Regions from separate parts of the Pseudoalteromonas sp. MMG022 genome, predicted to be linked through region 1. Evidence: predicted binding sites of a transcription regulator. Region 1 holds the regulator's gene; each other region holds the start of a gene.
What was found. The regulator sigma-54, encoded in region 1, starts transcription at its own class of promoters, with help from an activator protein. The targets are predictions, from matches to a motif close to GTTGGCACGNNNNTNGNNT.

Region 1 (3,833 bases):
GAGCGTATTGACCGCAACGGCTCTGGCAAAGAGCTACAAGGGCAGACAAGTTGTCAAAAACGTTAGCCTAAGCGTAGAAGCGGGTAGCATAGTCGGTTTACTCGGTCCAAATGGTGCTGGAAAAACAACGAGCTTTTACATGATTGTTGGCCTTGTTCCAAGTGACCATGGCACGGTTTGTATTAACGATCATGATATTACGCTATTGCCTATGCATAACCGAGCCCGCCTTGGTATAGGTTATTTACCGCAGGAATCATCTATTTTTAGAAAGCTAACAGTGTACCAAAACTTGATGGCAATTCTAGAAACGAGGAACTCACTAAACAAAGAAGCCCGAGAGCAGGTTTTAAACGAGTTATTGGATGAGTTCAACATCCAGCATATTCGTGACAGTTTAGGTATGGCTTTATCTGGAGGTGAGCGCCGTCGTGTTGAAATTGCTCGCGCTTTAGCCGCAAATCCAAAATTTATCCTCCTAGATGAGCCTTTTGCTGGTGTTGATCCCATTTCAGTGTTAGATATAAAGAAAATAATCGAACATTTAAAAAATAGAGGTATCGGTGTACTTATTACCGATCACAATGTTCGAGAAACCCTTGATGTATGTGAAAAAGCCTACATAGTATCACATGGTGAACTGATCGCATCTGGGACGCCTGAACATGTTTTGGCGGATCAAACAGTAAGAGATGTCTACCTTGGTGAACAATTCAGGCTATAGTTAATATACGCTTGGTCACAACAATAAAATAGAGAATAAGAAGGATTGTTAAAGGTACATGAGGCAATCGTTACAGCTGCGCATGGGGCAGCAACTTACCATGACACCGCAATTACAGCAGGCCATTCGTTTGCTGCAATTGAGTACGCTGGATCTACAACAAGAAATTCAAGAAGCGCTGGATAGCAACCCCCTTCTTGAAATAGAAGAGTCTGATTCCGATTCTGAGCTTGATAGTGATGCTCAAGAAAAAAATGGTAAAGATAATAGCCAGGACGATGCAAGCCAAGATCAGGACACCTATGAAGCAGAGGCCGTTAGCGACTATGAAATGGACTCTGATGCGGCGCTGAGCAAAGATACCGTCAGCGATGAATTGGCCATGGATGTTACTTGGGATGAGTACATGAGTGCCGCCCCTGCAGCCAGCAGCGGCCCTATGCCTGAAGACGAAACCGTTTATCAAGGCGAAACCACTGAAACCCTTCATGAATACTTAATGTGGCAACTTGAGCTCACTCCTTTTAGTCCAACGGATCATGGCATCGCTGTCGCAATCGTAGAGGCAATTGATGATAACGGTACTCTGACACTGAGCACCGAAGATATTCTAGAGAGCCTTAATGACGGCAATACTGAAGAGCTTATTGAACTTGATGAAGTAGAAGCAGTACTAAAGCGTATTCAATTGTTCGACCCAGTCGGTATTGGTGCACGCAGTTTGCAAGAGTGTCTCTGCATTCAGTTAAACCAATTTGACCCAAAAACAACACCTTGGCTCCAAGAAACCAAAATGATACTCAACGAGCACATTGATCTTTTAGCGAGCCGAGATTATCGCACCTTGATGAAAAAGACCAAGCTCAAGGAAACTGAGCTCAAAGAAATTATGACGTTGATTCATTCGCTCAATCCAAAACCCGCAGCGAGTATTATTCGGGAAGAGTCAGAATATGTAATCCCAGATGTATCAGTTAAAAAAGTCAAAGGTCGCTGGGTTGTTGAGTTAAATCCCGATTGTATGCCAAAAATCAGAGTGAATGATCACTACGCGGCAATGTCACGCTCAGTGAAATCCAGCACAGACAGTCAGTTTATACGCTCACATCTTCAAGAAGCTAAATGGTTCATTAAAAGCTTAGAAAGCAGAAATGAAACTTTAATGAAAGTTACTAATTGCATTGTGCAACAACAACAGGCATTCTTTGAACATGGCCCTGAAGCAATGCGGCCTATGGTGTTAAATGATGTAGCTGAAATGGTAGAGATGCACGAGTCAACCATCTCTCGAGTTACGACTCAAAAGTATATGCATACACCTAGGGGCATTTTTGAGTTGAAATACTTCTTCTCAAGCCATGTGAGTACAGAAAACGGAGGAGAGTGTTCATCCACTGCGATTCGAGCACTTATCAAAAAGCTAGTAGCTGCAGAAAATACCGCGAAACCATTAAGCGATAGTAAAATAGCAGATATCCTAGCAGAGCAAGGAATAAAGGTGGCCCGACGCACCATAGCCAAATATCGGGAGTCGTTAGCCATTCCACCGTCCAATCAGCGTAAGAGCTTGATTTAGACGTAATACCAAAGAAGGAAAATGCTTATGCAACTAAATTTAACTGGTCGTCATGTAGAAATCACTGATTCATTAAGAGACTATGTAACCAACAAGTTTGCGAAGCTGGAAAGGCATTTTGATCACATCAACAATGTACATGTGATCTTAGATGTTGAAAAGCTGGTCCAAAAGGCCGAAGCCACTTTACACGTCAATGGTGGAGAGTTATTTGCATCAACGGAACATCAAGATATGTATGCTGCGATCGATGGCCTTATCGATAAGTTAGATCGCCAAGTAATTAAACACAAAGAGAAGCTTACTCGACACTAATCATGAAATTAAGCTCACTTATCAATAAGGACTGCAGTAAAGCTGCGGTCCTTTTTAATAGCAAAAAACGGGTTCTCGAATACATCAGTGAGTTAGCGCATGAACAACTCCCAGAGCTAAGCCAACATGACATACTAAATGCATTGATGAGCCGAGAAAAATTGGGGAGTACTGGTATTGGTAAGGGCATCGCAATCCCTCATGGCCGAATCGAGGGTATCGACGAAGTTACCGCTATGTTACTCGTAAATCAGCAAGGAATCCCTTTCGATGCCATTGATAACCGTCCCGTCGATATATTTCTCGCACTGATAGTCCCAGATGGTGATAATCAACAGCACTTGAAAACCCTTGCAGCCATTGCCGAAAAGCTAAATAATAAAGAATTCTGTAAACAACTGCGCAATGCTGGCAATGATGAGGAACTTTATGCCATTATTGCTTCAGCAGACTAGGTTACCAAAGGGAGCATAATGGAACTAATCATCATTAGCGGTCGTTCCGGTTCTGGAAAATCCGTTGCCTTACGTGTACTCGAAGATTTGGGGTATTACTGTGTTGATAACATTCCTGTTAATCTACTGCCCTCACTAGTGCGCAGCGTATCTGACAATTACGATAAAATAGCCGTCAGTATTGATGTACGCAACCTGCCAAAAGAGCAACAAGACTTTAATGATATACTTGAGTACTTACCGGGTTTTGCAAACCCAATGTTGTTTTACCTTGATAGTGACGACAATACACTCATCAGACGCTTTTCCGAAACTCGCCGCCTGCATCCGCTATCAATACATGATCTGCCCTTAGATTTAGCAATAAAAGCAGAAAAAAAACTACTTGATGTACTCACCACTCGTGCAGATGTCCTGATAGACACCACAGATTTGAGTGTTCACCAACTCGCAGAAACCATTCGAGAGCGAATTTTAGGTAAGAAAGATAAACAACTTATCGTTACATTTCAATCATTTGGGTTTAAGCATGGCATACCTAAAGAGGCTGACTTTGTTTTTGACGCACGCTTTTTGCCAAACCCTCATTGGGAACCCGAGCTCAAGCCATTGACCGGTTTAGATCAACCCGTAAAAGACTACTTGGCAAGTCACAGCATTGTGCAAAAATTTACATGGCAAATTCAAACTTTCGTGCAAACTTGGCTACCCCACCTTGAGCGCAACAACCGTAGTTATTTAACCATCGCTATCGGTTGTACAG
Region 2 (3,833 bases), on a different contig from region 1:
CCCGCAGCAATTGAGTTGAGTTTAACCACATAACTGTCGCCCGCTGCTGGCGCGCCGGTGACTGTCATATCTAAGCCGAAAGATTCACCAGAAGTAATAGTACCCGAGTTAATTGCCCCTGCTGTTACATTCGCAGTTGAAGGCGTCCCAATGACGTTACCCTTACTATCTATCGCTGCAATTTCAACGGTCGTTGCCGTTAAAAACGTTACTTGAAAGTCAGTTGCAGGTAGAGAGCTACCCAACCCAGACTCTAACGTCGCATTCACTACACCTGTACCGGTATTATCAGAAAACGCGTAACCTTGGACTGTCGGGATATTAAAAATATCACCGCCAAAGTTACCATCTAAGTCCATACCTAGGGCATTTTGCTGATTAAACGCATCTGCTATTGAAATACCAATTTGACCCAACTGGTTTTGTGCCGGTTGTAGGATTTCATCACGAAATGCCAATAAGCCGCCAATTTTTCCTTTCAACGAGCTAAGGTCTACATCCAGCGCTACAGCTGTACCGCCATTGACGTCTAATTTCAAATCTTTCACGTTTGGATCTGGATCACCGTCAAGTGCAAACGCATTAAATGTGCCGTTTTCCATTACAAGAGACTGGCCGGAACCCAAAAAGATAAGTTTTTCACCATTTGGACCATCCAAAGTTTCAATATCAACTAACCCAGATAAATCGCGAATCGCCTGATCTCGCTCATTTAAGACAGAAAGAGCGACAGTGCGGTCATCACTGGTATGCGTTGAGGCTACTTTATTATTTAGCTCACTGATTTTTTCGATCAAACTGTTCGCTTCATCTGTGTACAAACTAAGTTGCTCATTGACGACGCTCTTTTGGTCAAACACGATGTTCGATAAGCGATGCATTTGCTGAACGAGTCCCTCTGCCGAGTTCATGAATAAAGAACGAGACACAGTCGATGCAGGCTGGTTCATAGATTCTTGCAAGCTATTAAACATATTATTTATGCTTGTACTGAGGCTGTTTGACTCCTCAGCGAACAAGGTGTCTATGCGAGAAGACTCAGTTACAAATTGATCATAATAAGCTTTGTTTGAGGTATCACGGTTAAGTTGTTTAACCGCAAACTCATTGATCAACCTTACGGTTTCACCACGCCCAACCAAATTACCCACGGTTGTCGCATGCTCTGTGCGTTCGCGAATATAACCTTTCGTATTAAGGTTTGAGATGTTTCTACTGGTGGTTTGCAGTAACTCCGTGCTGGCACGAACGCCGCTGGTACCAATATGCATTAGATCGAATGACATCTTAGTTTACTCCTTGACGAATAAGCGATGTCAGCATTTGCTTAAACTCGCCACGCTGTAACACACTTTTAATTTTTTGCGCATAATTCGGATCTGTCGCGTACCCTGCTTGCTGCAACGCATCCAAGTACTGAGCTGGTTGTTTCACTTTCTTCAGTGCCTCTTCATAACGAGGGTTACTTTGTAAAAACTCGATGTAATCATTAATACTCTCTTTAACAGAATCATACGCTCTGAAGTTTGCTTGTTTTTGCACTGGCAAACCTTGTTCAAATTCCAAAGTCAACTTTCTGGCGCTTTCGCCCTGCCAGGACTTATCGGACTTGATGTTGAATAAATTAAAACTGCTAGAGCCATCTTGTTTGGCTATCACGTGCTTGCCCCAACCAGTTTCAAGCGCAGCTTGAGCGATCATAACCGCTGGATTTAGACCTATTTTTTGTGCAGCTTCTTTTGCATGGTCCCACATTGCGGTAATAAACGATGCGGGATCATCAAAGCTATCTTGTGGCGTGTCTTGCCCGGTTTTATTACTCTTTTCAACAGCATCTGTAGTCACACTCAATGGAGCTTGACCACTTGCGATTTTGTCACTTTGCAACTCAGCATTTGTACGTAATACAGAAGCAGGGGTATAGCCTTCACTATTTGGCGATAGTTGTTGCACTATCAAGTCTGCCAAACCAAGGCTGCCATTGCCTGAGAGCTCAATTGATAGTTGCTGGTCATGCATTTCTTCAAAGAACTTCACGCTGCTTGAATTAAATGGACTGTCTTTGTCTTCTAATACTTCGTTGGCTTTACGCATACTCTTTAGCAGCATCTGCGTAAAAATGGATTCAAACTGTTGGGCAGCCTTTTTTAACGCTTCATTCGATGCCTTTTGATCTGAAGCACTTTTTAAAGCATCCTGACGTAGAGAATCTAGGTTCCCCAAATCAAAAAAGTTCTGCTTGTCTAACTGATTGGTATTCATCTGCTCAACGACACAAAATAAAAATTCATAGTTAAACAAATGCAAAAAGCGAGCCAAAAAAAAGCCTCGATATTTCGAGGCTAACTGTTTGATTAAAAATAAAACTTTATATGACGACTAATTGACCATTAATTGCACCGGCTTCTTTAAGTGCTTCTAAAATCGCCATTAAGTCGCCAGGTGCAGCTCCAACCTGATTTATTGCCCGCACCAAATCATCGAGGCTCACACCTGGGTCAAAAACAAATGCTCTAGAATCGTCAGAATCGATATCGATGATGCTCTGCTGAGTAACAGCGGTTTCACCTTCAGACAACGCTTGGGGTTGAGACACATTTTGCTGCTCAGCAATGGTTACTGTTAATCCACCATGAGTGATCGCCGCTGGTTGTAGCTTGACATTTTTGCCTATCACTATGGTACCTGTGCGCGAGTTAACAATGATTTTGGCATTGGTGTCAGCAGGTTTGAACTCTAAGTTTTCCAAGGTCGATAAATAGGCTACACGCTGTGAAGGATCACGAGGTGCGATTACTCTTACAGATGCTGCATCCATAGGTTTAGCACTATTAGGGCCTACTAATTCATTAATCGTATCCGCTAAACGCTTGGCGGTTGTGAAATCTGGGCTATTTAGATTAAAAGTAATATGGTCACCTTGTGTAAAGGGACTCTTTACTGCGCGCTCTACCGTTGCGCCATTTGGTACTCTGCCAACCGTTGGGGTATTGATTACAACACGACTACCATCTAGACCTTCAGCGCCAAGGCCTCCGACTATCAAGCTACCTTGAGCAATGGCATATACATTACCATCAACACCTTTTAAGAAGGTTTGTAACAGTGTGCCACCGCGTAGGCTTCCTGCACTACCTATTGATGAAACTGTCACGTCAATTTGCTGGCCCGGTTTTACAAACGCTGGTAAGTCTGCGTGCACCGCCACCGCTGCGACATTCTTAATTTTCGGTTTTAGACTCGCAGGCATGGTGATACCAAAGCTGCTCAACATGGCTTTAAAACTTTGTTCTGTAAAACGGCTTTGTTCACCCGTACCAGGCAGACCAACAACCAAACCATAACCGACCAATTGGTTGGCCCTAACACCTTCGACCATGCTGACATCTTTTATACGCTCAGCATATGTGTCCTGAGCGAACAAACTGCCAAACAAAACGCATATTACAAGAAACAATCTCATCGTCTTTACCCCTAAAATGGCATTAATGTGCTCATGAAGAAGCGCGCCAACCACCCGGGACTTTGCGTTTCTTGCTGTTGACCTTTGCCTGAATACTGGATTCTGGCATTGGCGATACGATTCGACTCGACAGTGTTATCCGCTTTAACATCTGCGGCTCTAACTAAGCCTTCAAGGCGAATAAACTCTTCTCCAGTGTTAAGTGTTAACCACTTCTCACCACGGATCACTAAATTCCCGTTTGGCAATACGCGCATCACATTCACTGATATATTACCGAATAAGCTGTTAGATTGATTGGCTTGACTGTCACCCTGAAATGAAGACTCTGACTCCATTCCAAACTGAATGCTTTCTCTGCCAATATTCA
Region 3 (3,833 bases), on a different contig from region 1:
GTCAAATTGAGCGATGAGTGATTGCGCTTTAGGCAACAACAAATGACCCGCTTCACTAAGTTGAACATGCCTTGTTGTGCGGATCAGTAAGCTTAGCCCCATTTGCTTTTCTAACCAATCGATACGTTTACTCACCGCGGATGAAGAAATATTCAGTTCCTCAGCAGCTTGTGTGAAGCTGCCGTATTCAGCGGTTAATATAAAACTTTTAGCTGCACTAAGCCAATCCATATTTATTCCTATGAGGACATAATGTTATTCCCATTACAGGGTTTTTTGTCAGCAAAGTAAAGCCTATAGTCATCACAGAATTTACACAGGTAAATAAATCATGTTGATCATCGCGATGTTATTACTGTCTAGTTCACAGCTCGCTAGCCAAATATTTTTCCCGGTATTACCACAGATTGCTGCAGACCTTCAGATGAGTCAGGGACTTAGCCAAATGATGATCACAGGTTATTTTATATGCCTTGGTTTATCGCAACTCGTGGTTGGCCCACTACGAGATAAGTATGGAGATAGGCAGGTCTTCTTAGCTGGGCAGTTAGTGTTTGTTGTAGGAAGTATTTGCTGTGCTTTGGCTACGAATACTGAGTGCTTTGCGCTTGGGCGCTTGCTGCAAGGGTTGGGTGCAGCAGCACCTTTACTCATCAGTCGTACCATTCTAGGGGCGGTGTACCGTGGTTCGCAGTTACGCGAGGCATTAGGCTACCTTGCAATGGTTGCCAGTTGTGTGGCTATTTTAGCGCCATGGTTTGGTGGAGTACTGGCGAGTTGGGCTGATTGGCAATTTGTTGCCTGGGCATTGAGTGCCTATTTGATGATCGTCGCCTTGATCGGGTACTGGCTATTACCTACTGAGTTAAGTAGTAACGTGGCGGTATCGTTGTATCCTCATCACATATTTAAACAATATCTGGCGTTGCTTAGCGCCCCTAAATTTGTAGCCATCGCCTTGTTTAAGTGGACACCAACATTTATCTACATGACGACACAGCTGTATTTTCCATTTGTTCTACAGCAGCAATTCGCACTGAGCGAAGCGCAATTTGGTAGTGTCATGATGTTGCCCATGGCTGGTTTACTAGTGGGGAGTTTGCTAAGTCGCAAGCTGCAGCGGCATTTAAATATGGCGTGGGTAACAGGTATGTTTTGGCCATTATTAGTGTTAAGTGGTGTTTGCTACATGTTTATGTCGTTTACGCTGTTGAATGCGCTGTTCGCCTACGGACTAGTCATGGTGATGTTTGGCGGGTATTTTGCCATTTATATTCAAATGCTCAGTGAACACTTTTGTGAACATGCGGGTAGTGCGAATGCACTAATAGGCGCATGTGAGTTGTTGCTGTTCACTGTGCTAGCTGTAGCGTGTAACAGTTATTTTATAGATGTGCCTAGCGATATGGCATGGATCACTTGGTTCATGGCGGTATTATTGGGCTGGGCGTGGTTGACCTTGTTCTTGAGCAAGTGGTCATGGCATAGATTTTTACTAGATAAACGAGCAAGGAGTATGTAATGCAGTTTAATACGAAGCGATTGGTAATAAGACCTGTGACGCCCGATGATTTGGCAGCAAGCTTTGAGCACCGAAGTTGTGCGCTCACATCTCGGTATATTGGCGAACCTGCAAGTTATGAGCAAGCTAAGCAACGTTTACTTGAGGGATGTAAACCTTGGCATGCACAGGAAAATGAACGCCTCGCCTTAGCCATTACGTTGCAAAGTAATGAACGCTTGATTGGGGAGTTAATGTTTAAGTACGTAAACAAGGAGAGTTTGATCGGTGAAATAGGCTATAGGTTACATAAAGATTATATCGGTCAAGGATATGCGTATGAAGCAGTCTCGGTGTTTATTGAGCACCTTTTTGTCGAGCAGGAGGTGATGAAAATAACCGCTTTGTGTGCGACTGAAAATACTGCTTCATGGAAATTAATGGAAAAGCTCGGTATGCAAAGAGAGGGGCACTTACGTCGTCACTTTCAATTGACTACACAACGAGCTGATGCTTATTACTACGGGCTGTGTCGTGAATAAAGTAACGGGGGAAGCTTCCCTCTCAACTTTTCATTGGCATTTAGCCCAGTTTACTTTCGTCAAACATTGATTTTAAACTAGTGGCAAACTGCTTCATTTTCTCTTGCATAGTTTTTTTCACGTAAATATCAATACTGCCTAGGATTACCTTTCCTTGAATATATAACCGAGGACGTTGTTTGGTGAGAGTATTGGTAGATAACTGGGAGCGGTTATTGCTGACATGACCCATGATATTAGTTGTATTGGTAATAACATCAATATTTTCAGGAATGATAATTTCATCGCTGCCCATTATACAGTTGACCTCGATGATCACCTCAGGGTGAGTAAAAACCGCATTTCTAAAATCTAACTCTGTGCTACCGAAATAGTTATTTAAGCGAATGTGCTTAGGAACCACCCAGTCCCCGCCACGATGATCTGAGCTTAGAATCGATGTGATGGTCAGAGATTCTTGATGTGGATGTGATGCGGTAAATTTTGGCTGCATACGCGCTTGCTTCTCACTGTAGTAGCGAGGGTCTGATTGTAGCGGAAGATCGGCAACCAGTTCTTGTAACTGACTTTGTTCATCAATTTGATAGGCTTTGTCTAACCGTCGCTCAAATGCATCTGCAGATAGCTCGCCATGGCTGTAATTTAAAATCAGCTGATCGATAACTTCTTCACGTACCGTTTCTAAAGGACGGTCATTGATTGGCACTGGCATTGTCATTTTCCTTAAAGCATATTGACTAAGAGAGTACGACTTTGGATGCAATTACTGAACCAAAGAAATTATATATTAAATATCATATGGTTAAATTTTTTTCAGGAAGTGAAATTAGTGAGATTGACTAACTTTCGTATCATTTAGCTAATTAGTATGCCGTTAAAGCAATCGTTTTGTCGTGCTAAAAAATGAAAGGCAGCACATTTGTACTGCCTCTCATGGGGAATTTAAATCGCCTTAAAGCGAATGGCTGTACCACCGCTGGTGGCAAGTTTTAGTGTGAGTTTGTCTTTTGCGCTAACAATGCGCTTGTTAATCGATATGTCGTAAGGATTGTGTTTCCATTCGGCTTGTTCGCCATCTTGGTAGATGTGTGCTTCGTACTTTTTGTTGGATTCTAAAAAGTCTAGTTTGATGTCAATACTACGGGCATGCTCGTCGGTGATAGCCCCTAAGTACCAATCATTCCCCGTATATTGGCCACGCTTTCTTTCTTGGCGGGCAAAAACAACGTAATCGCCGACTTCACCAGCCAAAGCGATACTGGTCTCCCAATCTGTGGGTACATCTTTAATAAATTGAAAAGCGTCAGGCTTTGCTAAGTAATTTTCTGGCAAATCAGCAGCCATTTGGATTGGGCTGTAAAGTACGACATAAAGCGCAAGCTGTTTAGCCAGCGTGGTTTGTGGGCGATTGGTCTTGTCTCCTAAACCATTGAAGCTCATATCAAAAATGCCAGGTGTAAAGTCCATAGGACCCGCCAACATGCGGGTGAAGGCTAGCATGGGCGTATGTTCTGGTGGATTAGGCGGTGTACCCCAAGCATTAAATTCCTGACCTCTTGCCCCTTCTCGGCTTAGCCAGTTCGGATAGGTTCGGCGTAGTCCTGTATCTTTGATAGGTTCGTGAGTATTAATGCTGATCTGGTATTTTGCTGCCAGCTTAACGTTATCAAGGTACTCATTCACCATGAATTGACCATCATGCCATTCATAGAGGGGATGACCGCGCTCATCAATACGTTTAATATTTCCGCCATCGGCAACGTAACCTGTTTTAACCTGACGCACTCCCG
Region 4 (3,833 bases), 150 kb from region 1:
GCCAACACTGGCACTTAAACGCTGACTTAAACTTCCTAATCGCTTTTCTGCTTCCTTCAACCAACCCCGTAGATTATCTGCGCGCGCATAGAATTGGCTATCCCTCTGTGCAGGGCTTGCGATTTTTGAGCGGTATTCTTTAAGATAATCAATTCCAGCTTGATACTCGCCCTCAGCACTAGGCCATGCCCAAGCCGTTGAGCTAATATTGAATTGCGGCTGTGCCAATTTAAGTGCAGGATGTTCCGTCGACTGAGATTGAGAACGACTAAAATCTTTACGCATAGATAGCGCCAAGTCACGTATCATTTCCAATGCGCCATATTCCCAAGCAGGCATATTGTCCATAAAAACGCTCGGTGGTAACATGTCATTTGACAAATATCCCCCTGACTTTTGCAATAAAGTTTCGCTTACACTTATTAAAGTATTGGTCGTGACATACCCCGTCACCAACTTTTCATTATTACTCTGAGCTTGCTGTTTCGCGCGCTCTAGTACATCAAATTTTGCAGGCTCTACACTCCAATAAACCGCCAACAAATAGCCTAGTAAGAGTAAGGCACTTAGTGCACCAATAAACTTTCCTATATTTTGCTGCATAACTGCTCCTAATGATGTTTATGTTCTGAGTGGCTATTTTCTTGCTTACCCATCTCTTCTTGTAAAGACACCACCTTTATTGGGCTTTCAAGTTGTTCACCGTTAGCAAAGTATAATGTCAAAGTCAGCTTTCCACCTTTTCGTAATTCACCTGCCGGCTCAAACGCCATTAAATGATAGCCTCCCGGCTGAAAAGAGATTGTTTGGTGAGGTGATATAGTCAGCTCTTGTACTTTTTGCATTCGCATCATTGTATCACTATGAACATGCTCATGAATTTCAACTCTTCCTAAACCAGATATAGTGGCTTTTTGTAGTATCCGTGTTTGCGGTGAATGATTCATTAACGAAAAGTATGCTGCAGTTGAAGTCGCGGCTGGGAGAAATTGCCTGATCTTAGCGTGTTGTACCACAAGCTTAGACGAATTTCCCTGTTCAGCTATGACCTGAGAGGGCGCTAAGCTCAACAGCATAGAGGTAAATACAGCAAGATATTTAGCAAACATGAACATTCCTTTAAAATAGCAATAACTGTCTAAATCATAACATGAAATAGACAGTTACGCGCCACTAGCCCAATGTTTTATGTGCTAATGACCTGACACAGGTTCAAACACTAACCACCCCAACCCAACTAGCAATAAAAGAGGAATAGCAATCAAAATAGAGTTGAACAGCAGTGCCAAAACTAGCCCAATGAATACTACTAAAAAGGCGCCAATCAACCCCATTCCCAGTAACGCAATAACCGCTATAAAGGCGATTGTTCCAATTAATACGGTAATAAGCTCTATCCCAACCCAGCTCAGATTCATAAAGAAGTCAGGAATGCTTAGCCAAGAAAGTGGTGAACTCAACCAGGATAAGGTGGAACATATTAGCAATGCGATCAGTACTAAAAATACGGTTTTCATAGCATTTTACCTTAAGCTTTGGTTGGTAACACAACACTGGCTATTGCATACGCAAGTACTGTCACCACGGGAAACTTTAAAAACAGCAATACAGTAAGCAAGCGAGTGAGCCAAGTAGGCATATCAAATCGCTCAGCGACTCCCGCGCACACCCCAGTTATTTTTTTATGGCCTAGGAGGCGGAAACAACTTTTTCTCTCACTATAATATTTCATAAATAACTCCTTAAGCACCTACTGGCGCGGGGTTGCTTTGCATCTGTTGTTTCAACTGCGCGAGTGCCGCATCAACTTTTTCGTCTCGTTCAAACTGTGCAAACTGCTGTGCTGTCGAGGCTTTTCCTAAATCATAACTATCAACCTGCGCTTCTATACGCTCAACCTTACTTTCCAACTGCTCAAAACGATTGAGCACATTCGCCACCTCATCACTGCGAAGAGTTTGCTGTACCTTTAGCCTTGCACTGCACGATCTTTGTGCTCGCTCAAGCTGGTGTTGTTTAGCTTTTAATACCTGAATTTTACTCGCCAGCCTATCTGCGTCGTCTTTCAATTTAATTAACGTTTCATCAAGTGAGACTAGTTGGTCCTGTAATTTGTCTCGATTGTCAATAAGCTTTTGCTTTTCGCTTAACGCTGCCTTAGCAAGGTCTTCTCTGTCTTTGCTTAAAGCATGCTCTGCTTTTTGTTGCCATGCTTCTATTTGCTTATCATGTTCACTGGTGCGCCTGCTAAGCGCCTTCTGTTCGCAAATAATTGTTGCGGCTGTCGAGCGGCATTCGCTTAAAGCATCATTCAGCTCAATCAACAATTGCGCTGCTAATTTGCTGGGATCTTCAGCTTTATCTAAAAATGCATTTACTTCTGATTTTATTAGATCTTCAATTCGGTTAATTAAAGCCATATTCTGCTCCTTTGCATTGGCGTTAGGTTAACCTGACGTTCCAATCTTTGTGCCAGAGTTACAAAGCCTTTAAATAACAAAGGATTATACAAAGTGTGGGTTGAAGTAAAACGATAGCCAGAAGTGAAATTTAGCTGAATAGACTAAAAAGTAGTGGTTTACACCATCCCTTGTCACAGGCACAGTAATTGCGGTTCTTTGCATATGTGGCAAAGTGAAGGAACTATATAATTATTTTTCTCATTGGTTTTAATTGGGAGTTATTACACGCCCAGTAAAATAGTTATGACAAGCCAAAAAGAAAATAATAAAAAAGCGTTAAACCTAACGTTTTACGCTTTTTAAAAGGGTCACATATCAAATCATGCTATTAATATATGCCCTGGTACGAACATTATAATCTAGCATATAGCCAAATTACTTTTGCACTTCGTGGCAACCGCTCGCACAGTTAGTACACGCTCCCATTCCACCAGCCACGTCAGGGGTTAGCTTGTTTGGAAGATCATGTTTTTTATCAGACAAATTAACTAATTTCTTTTTGTTTAACTTTATTTTGGTTTTCATATAAAACTCCTTATTTGCATTTAAAGCTTTTAGACATTATCAAAAATAAGGAGTTATATAATCTGTAATAAATGGCAGTTGACAGGGTAGAGCTTATAGAAAAAAGAGTGTTTAATAGTAAGGAGATATGAAACTAACGGTAATAAGTTGGCTATACAACAAACTCACTATACCATTTAACCTATCCGAAGTAAGTCTAGGTAGACAATTGTTTTTGAGCGAAAGAAGCAACGCTCTCTTTCGCTCACTAACCAGCAATGCTTTCTTGGTAATTGCTAAGCGTAGATATAGTGCTGAGTACACCGTTTTATAGGGTTCATAACTTTACTGCTCAGGAACAAAGCTCAGCGCTGTTTCCATCACGCTAAGGTCTGCGCCTTTTTTGTGGCCATTTTCTGACAAATGGCGACGGAAGCCTCTGGCACCAGGTTGCCCCTGAAATATACCTAACATATGACGAGCAATGTGCCAAAAATTTGCTCCTGACGACATTTGCTGCTCAAAGTAATCATACATACTGCGCACGACTTGATGTCGAGTTTGGGTGAAAGCCTGTTCGCCGTATATAAATTCATCTACTTGTGACAACATAAATGGGTTGCTATATGCCTCACGCCCTACCATCACCCCATCTATATACTTTAAGTGATGTAAACTGTCATTTAGCGTTTTAACACCGCCATTTATACTGATGTGTAATTCTGGATAGTCCTTTTTCAACTGATAAACTCGTGGGTAATCAAGTGGTGGGATCTCTCTATTCTCTTTCGGGCTTAAGCCTTGTAGCCAAGCCTTACGAGCATGAATAATAAAATCATCACACCCAACCTTGGCTGTCGCTTCAAT

Region 2: flgJ (flagellar assembly peptidoglycan hydrolase FlgJ) is a predicted target of sigma-54. The motif match lies at 2,302-2,320, and genes of this name have one in related genera.
Region 3: L1070_RS17970 (LiaF domain-containing protein) is a predicted target of sigma-54. The motif match lies at 2,801-2,819, and genes of this name have one in related genera.
Region 4: L1070_RS05590 (PspA/IM30 family protein) is a predicted target of sigma-54. The motif match lies at 2,459-2,477, and genes of this name have one in related genera.

What each region holds. Positions count from the first base shown of each region.
Region 1 is NZ_JAKFZQ010000004.1:103,813-107,645, reverse strand. It holds gene lptB (LPS export ABC transporter ATP-binding protein) at 1-724, shown strand, start outside; gene L1070_RS04925 (RNA polymerase factor sigma-54) at 783-2,300, shown strand; gene hpf (ribosome hibernation promoting factor) at 2,328-2,615, shown strand; gene ptsN (PTS IIA-like nitrogen regulatory protein PtsN) at 2,618-3,070, shown strand; gene rapZ (RNase adapter RapZ) at 3,089-3,833, shown strand, end outside.
Region 2 is NZ_JAKFZQ010000003.1:165,097-168,929, reverse strand. It holds gene flgK (flagellar hook-associated protein FlgK) at 1-1,286, opposite strand, end outside; gene flgJ (flagellar assembly peptidoglycan hydrolase FlgJ) at 1,288-2,262, opposite strand; gene L1070_RS03960 (flagellar basal body P-ring protein FlgI) at 2,369-3,463, opposite strand; gene flgH (flagellar basal body L-ring protein FlgH) at 3,475-3,833, opposite strand, start outside.
Region 3 is NZ_JAKFZQ010000025.1:52,720-56,552, reverse strand. It holds gene L1070_RS17985 (LysR family transcriptional regulator) at 1-231, opposite strand, end outside; gene L1070_RS17980 (MFS transporter) at 332-1,522, shown strand; gene L1070_RS17975 (GNAT family N-acetyltransferase) at 1,522-2,043, shown strand; gene L1070_RS17970 (LiaF domain-containing protein) at 2,084-2,755, opposite strand; gene L1070_RS17965 (glycoside hydrolase family 97 protein) at 2,986-3,833, opposite strand, start outside.
Region 4 is NZ_JAKFZQ010000004.1:258,542-262,374, reverse strand. It holds gene L1070_RS05610 (DUF2333 family protein) at 1-603, opposite strand, end outside; gene L1070_RS05605 (copper chaperone PCu(A)C) at 612-1,109, opposite strand; gene L1070_RS05600 (hypothetical protein) at 1,194-1,517, opposite strand; gene L1070_RS05595 (PspC domain-containing protein) at 1,529-1,732, opposite strand; gene L1070_RS05590 (PspA/IM30 family protein) at 1,743-2,420, opposite strand; gene L1070_RS05585 (hypothetical protein) at 2,838-2,987, opposite strand; gene dusA (tRNA dihydrouridine(20/20a) synthase DusA) at 3,312-3,833, opposite strand, start outside.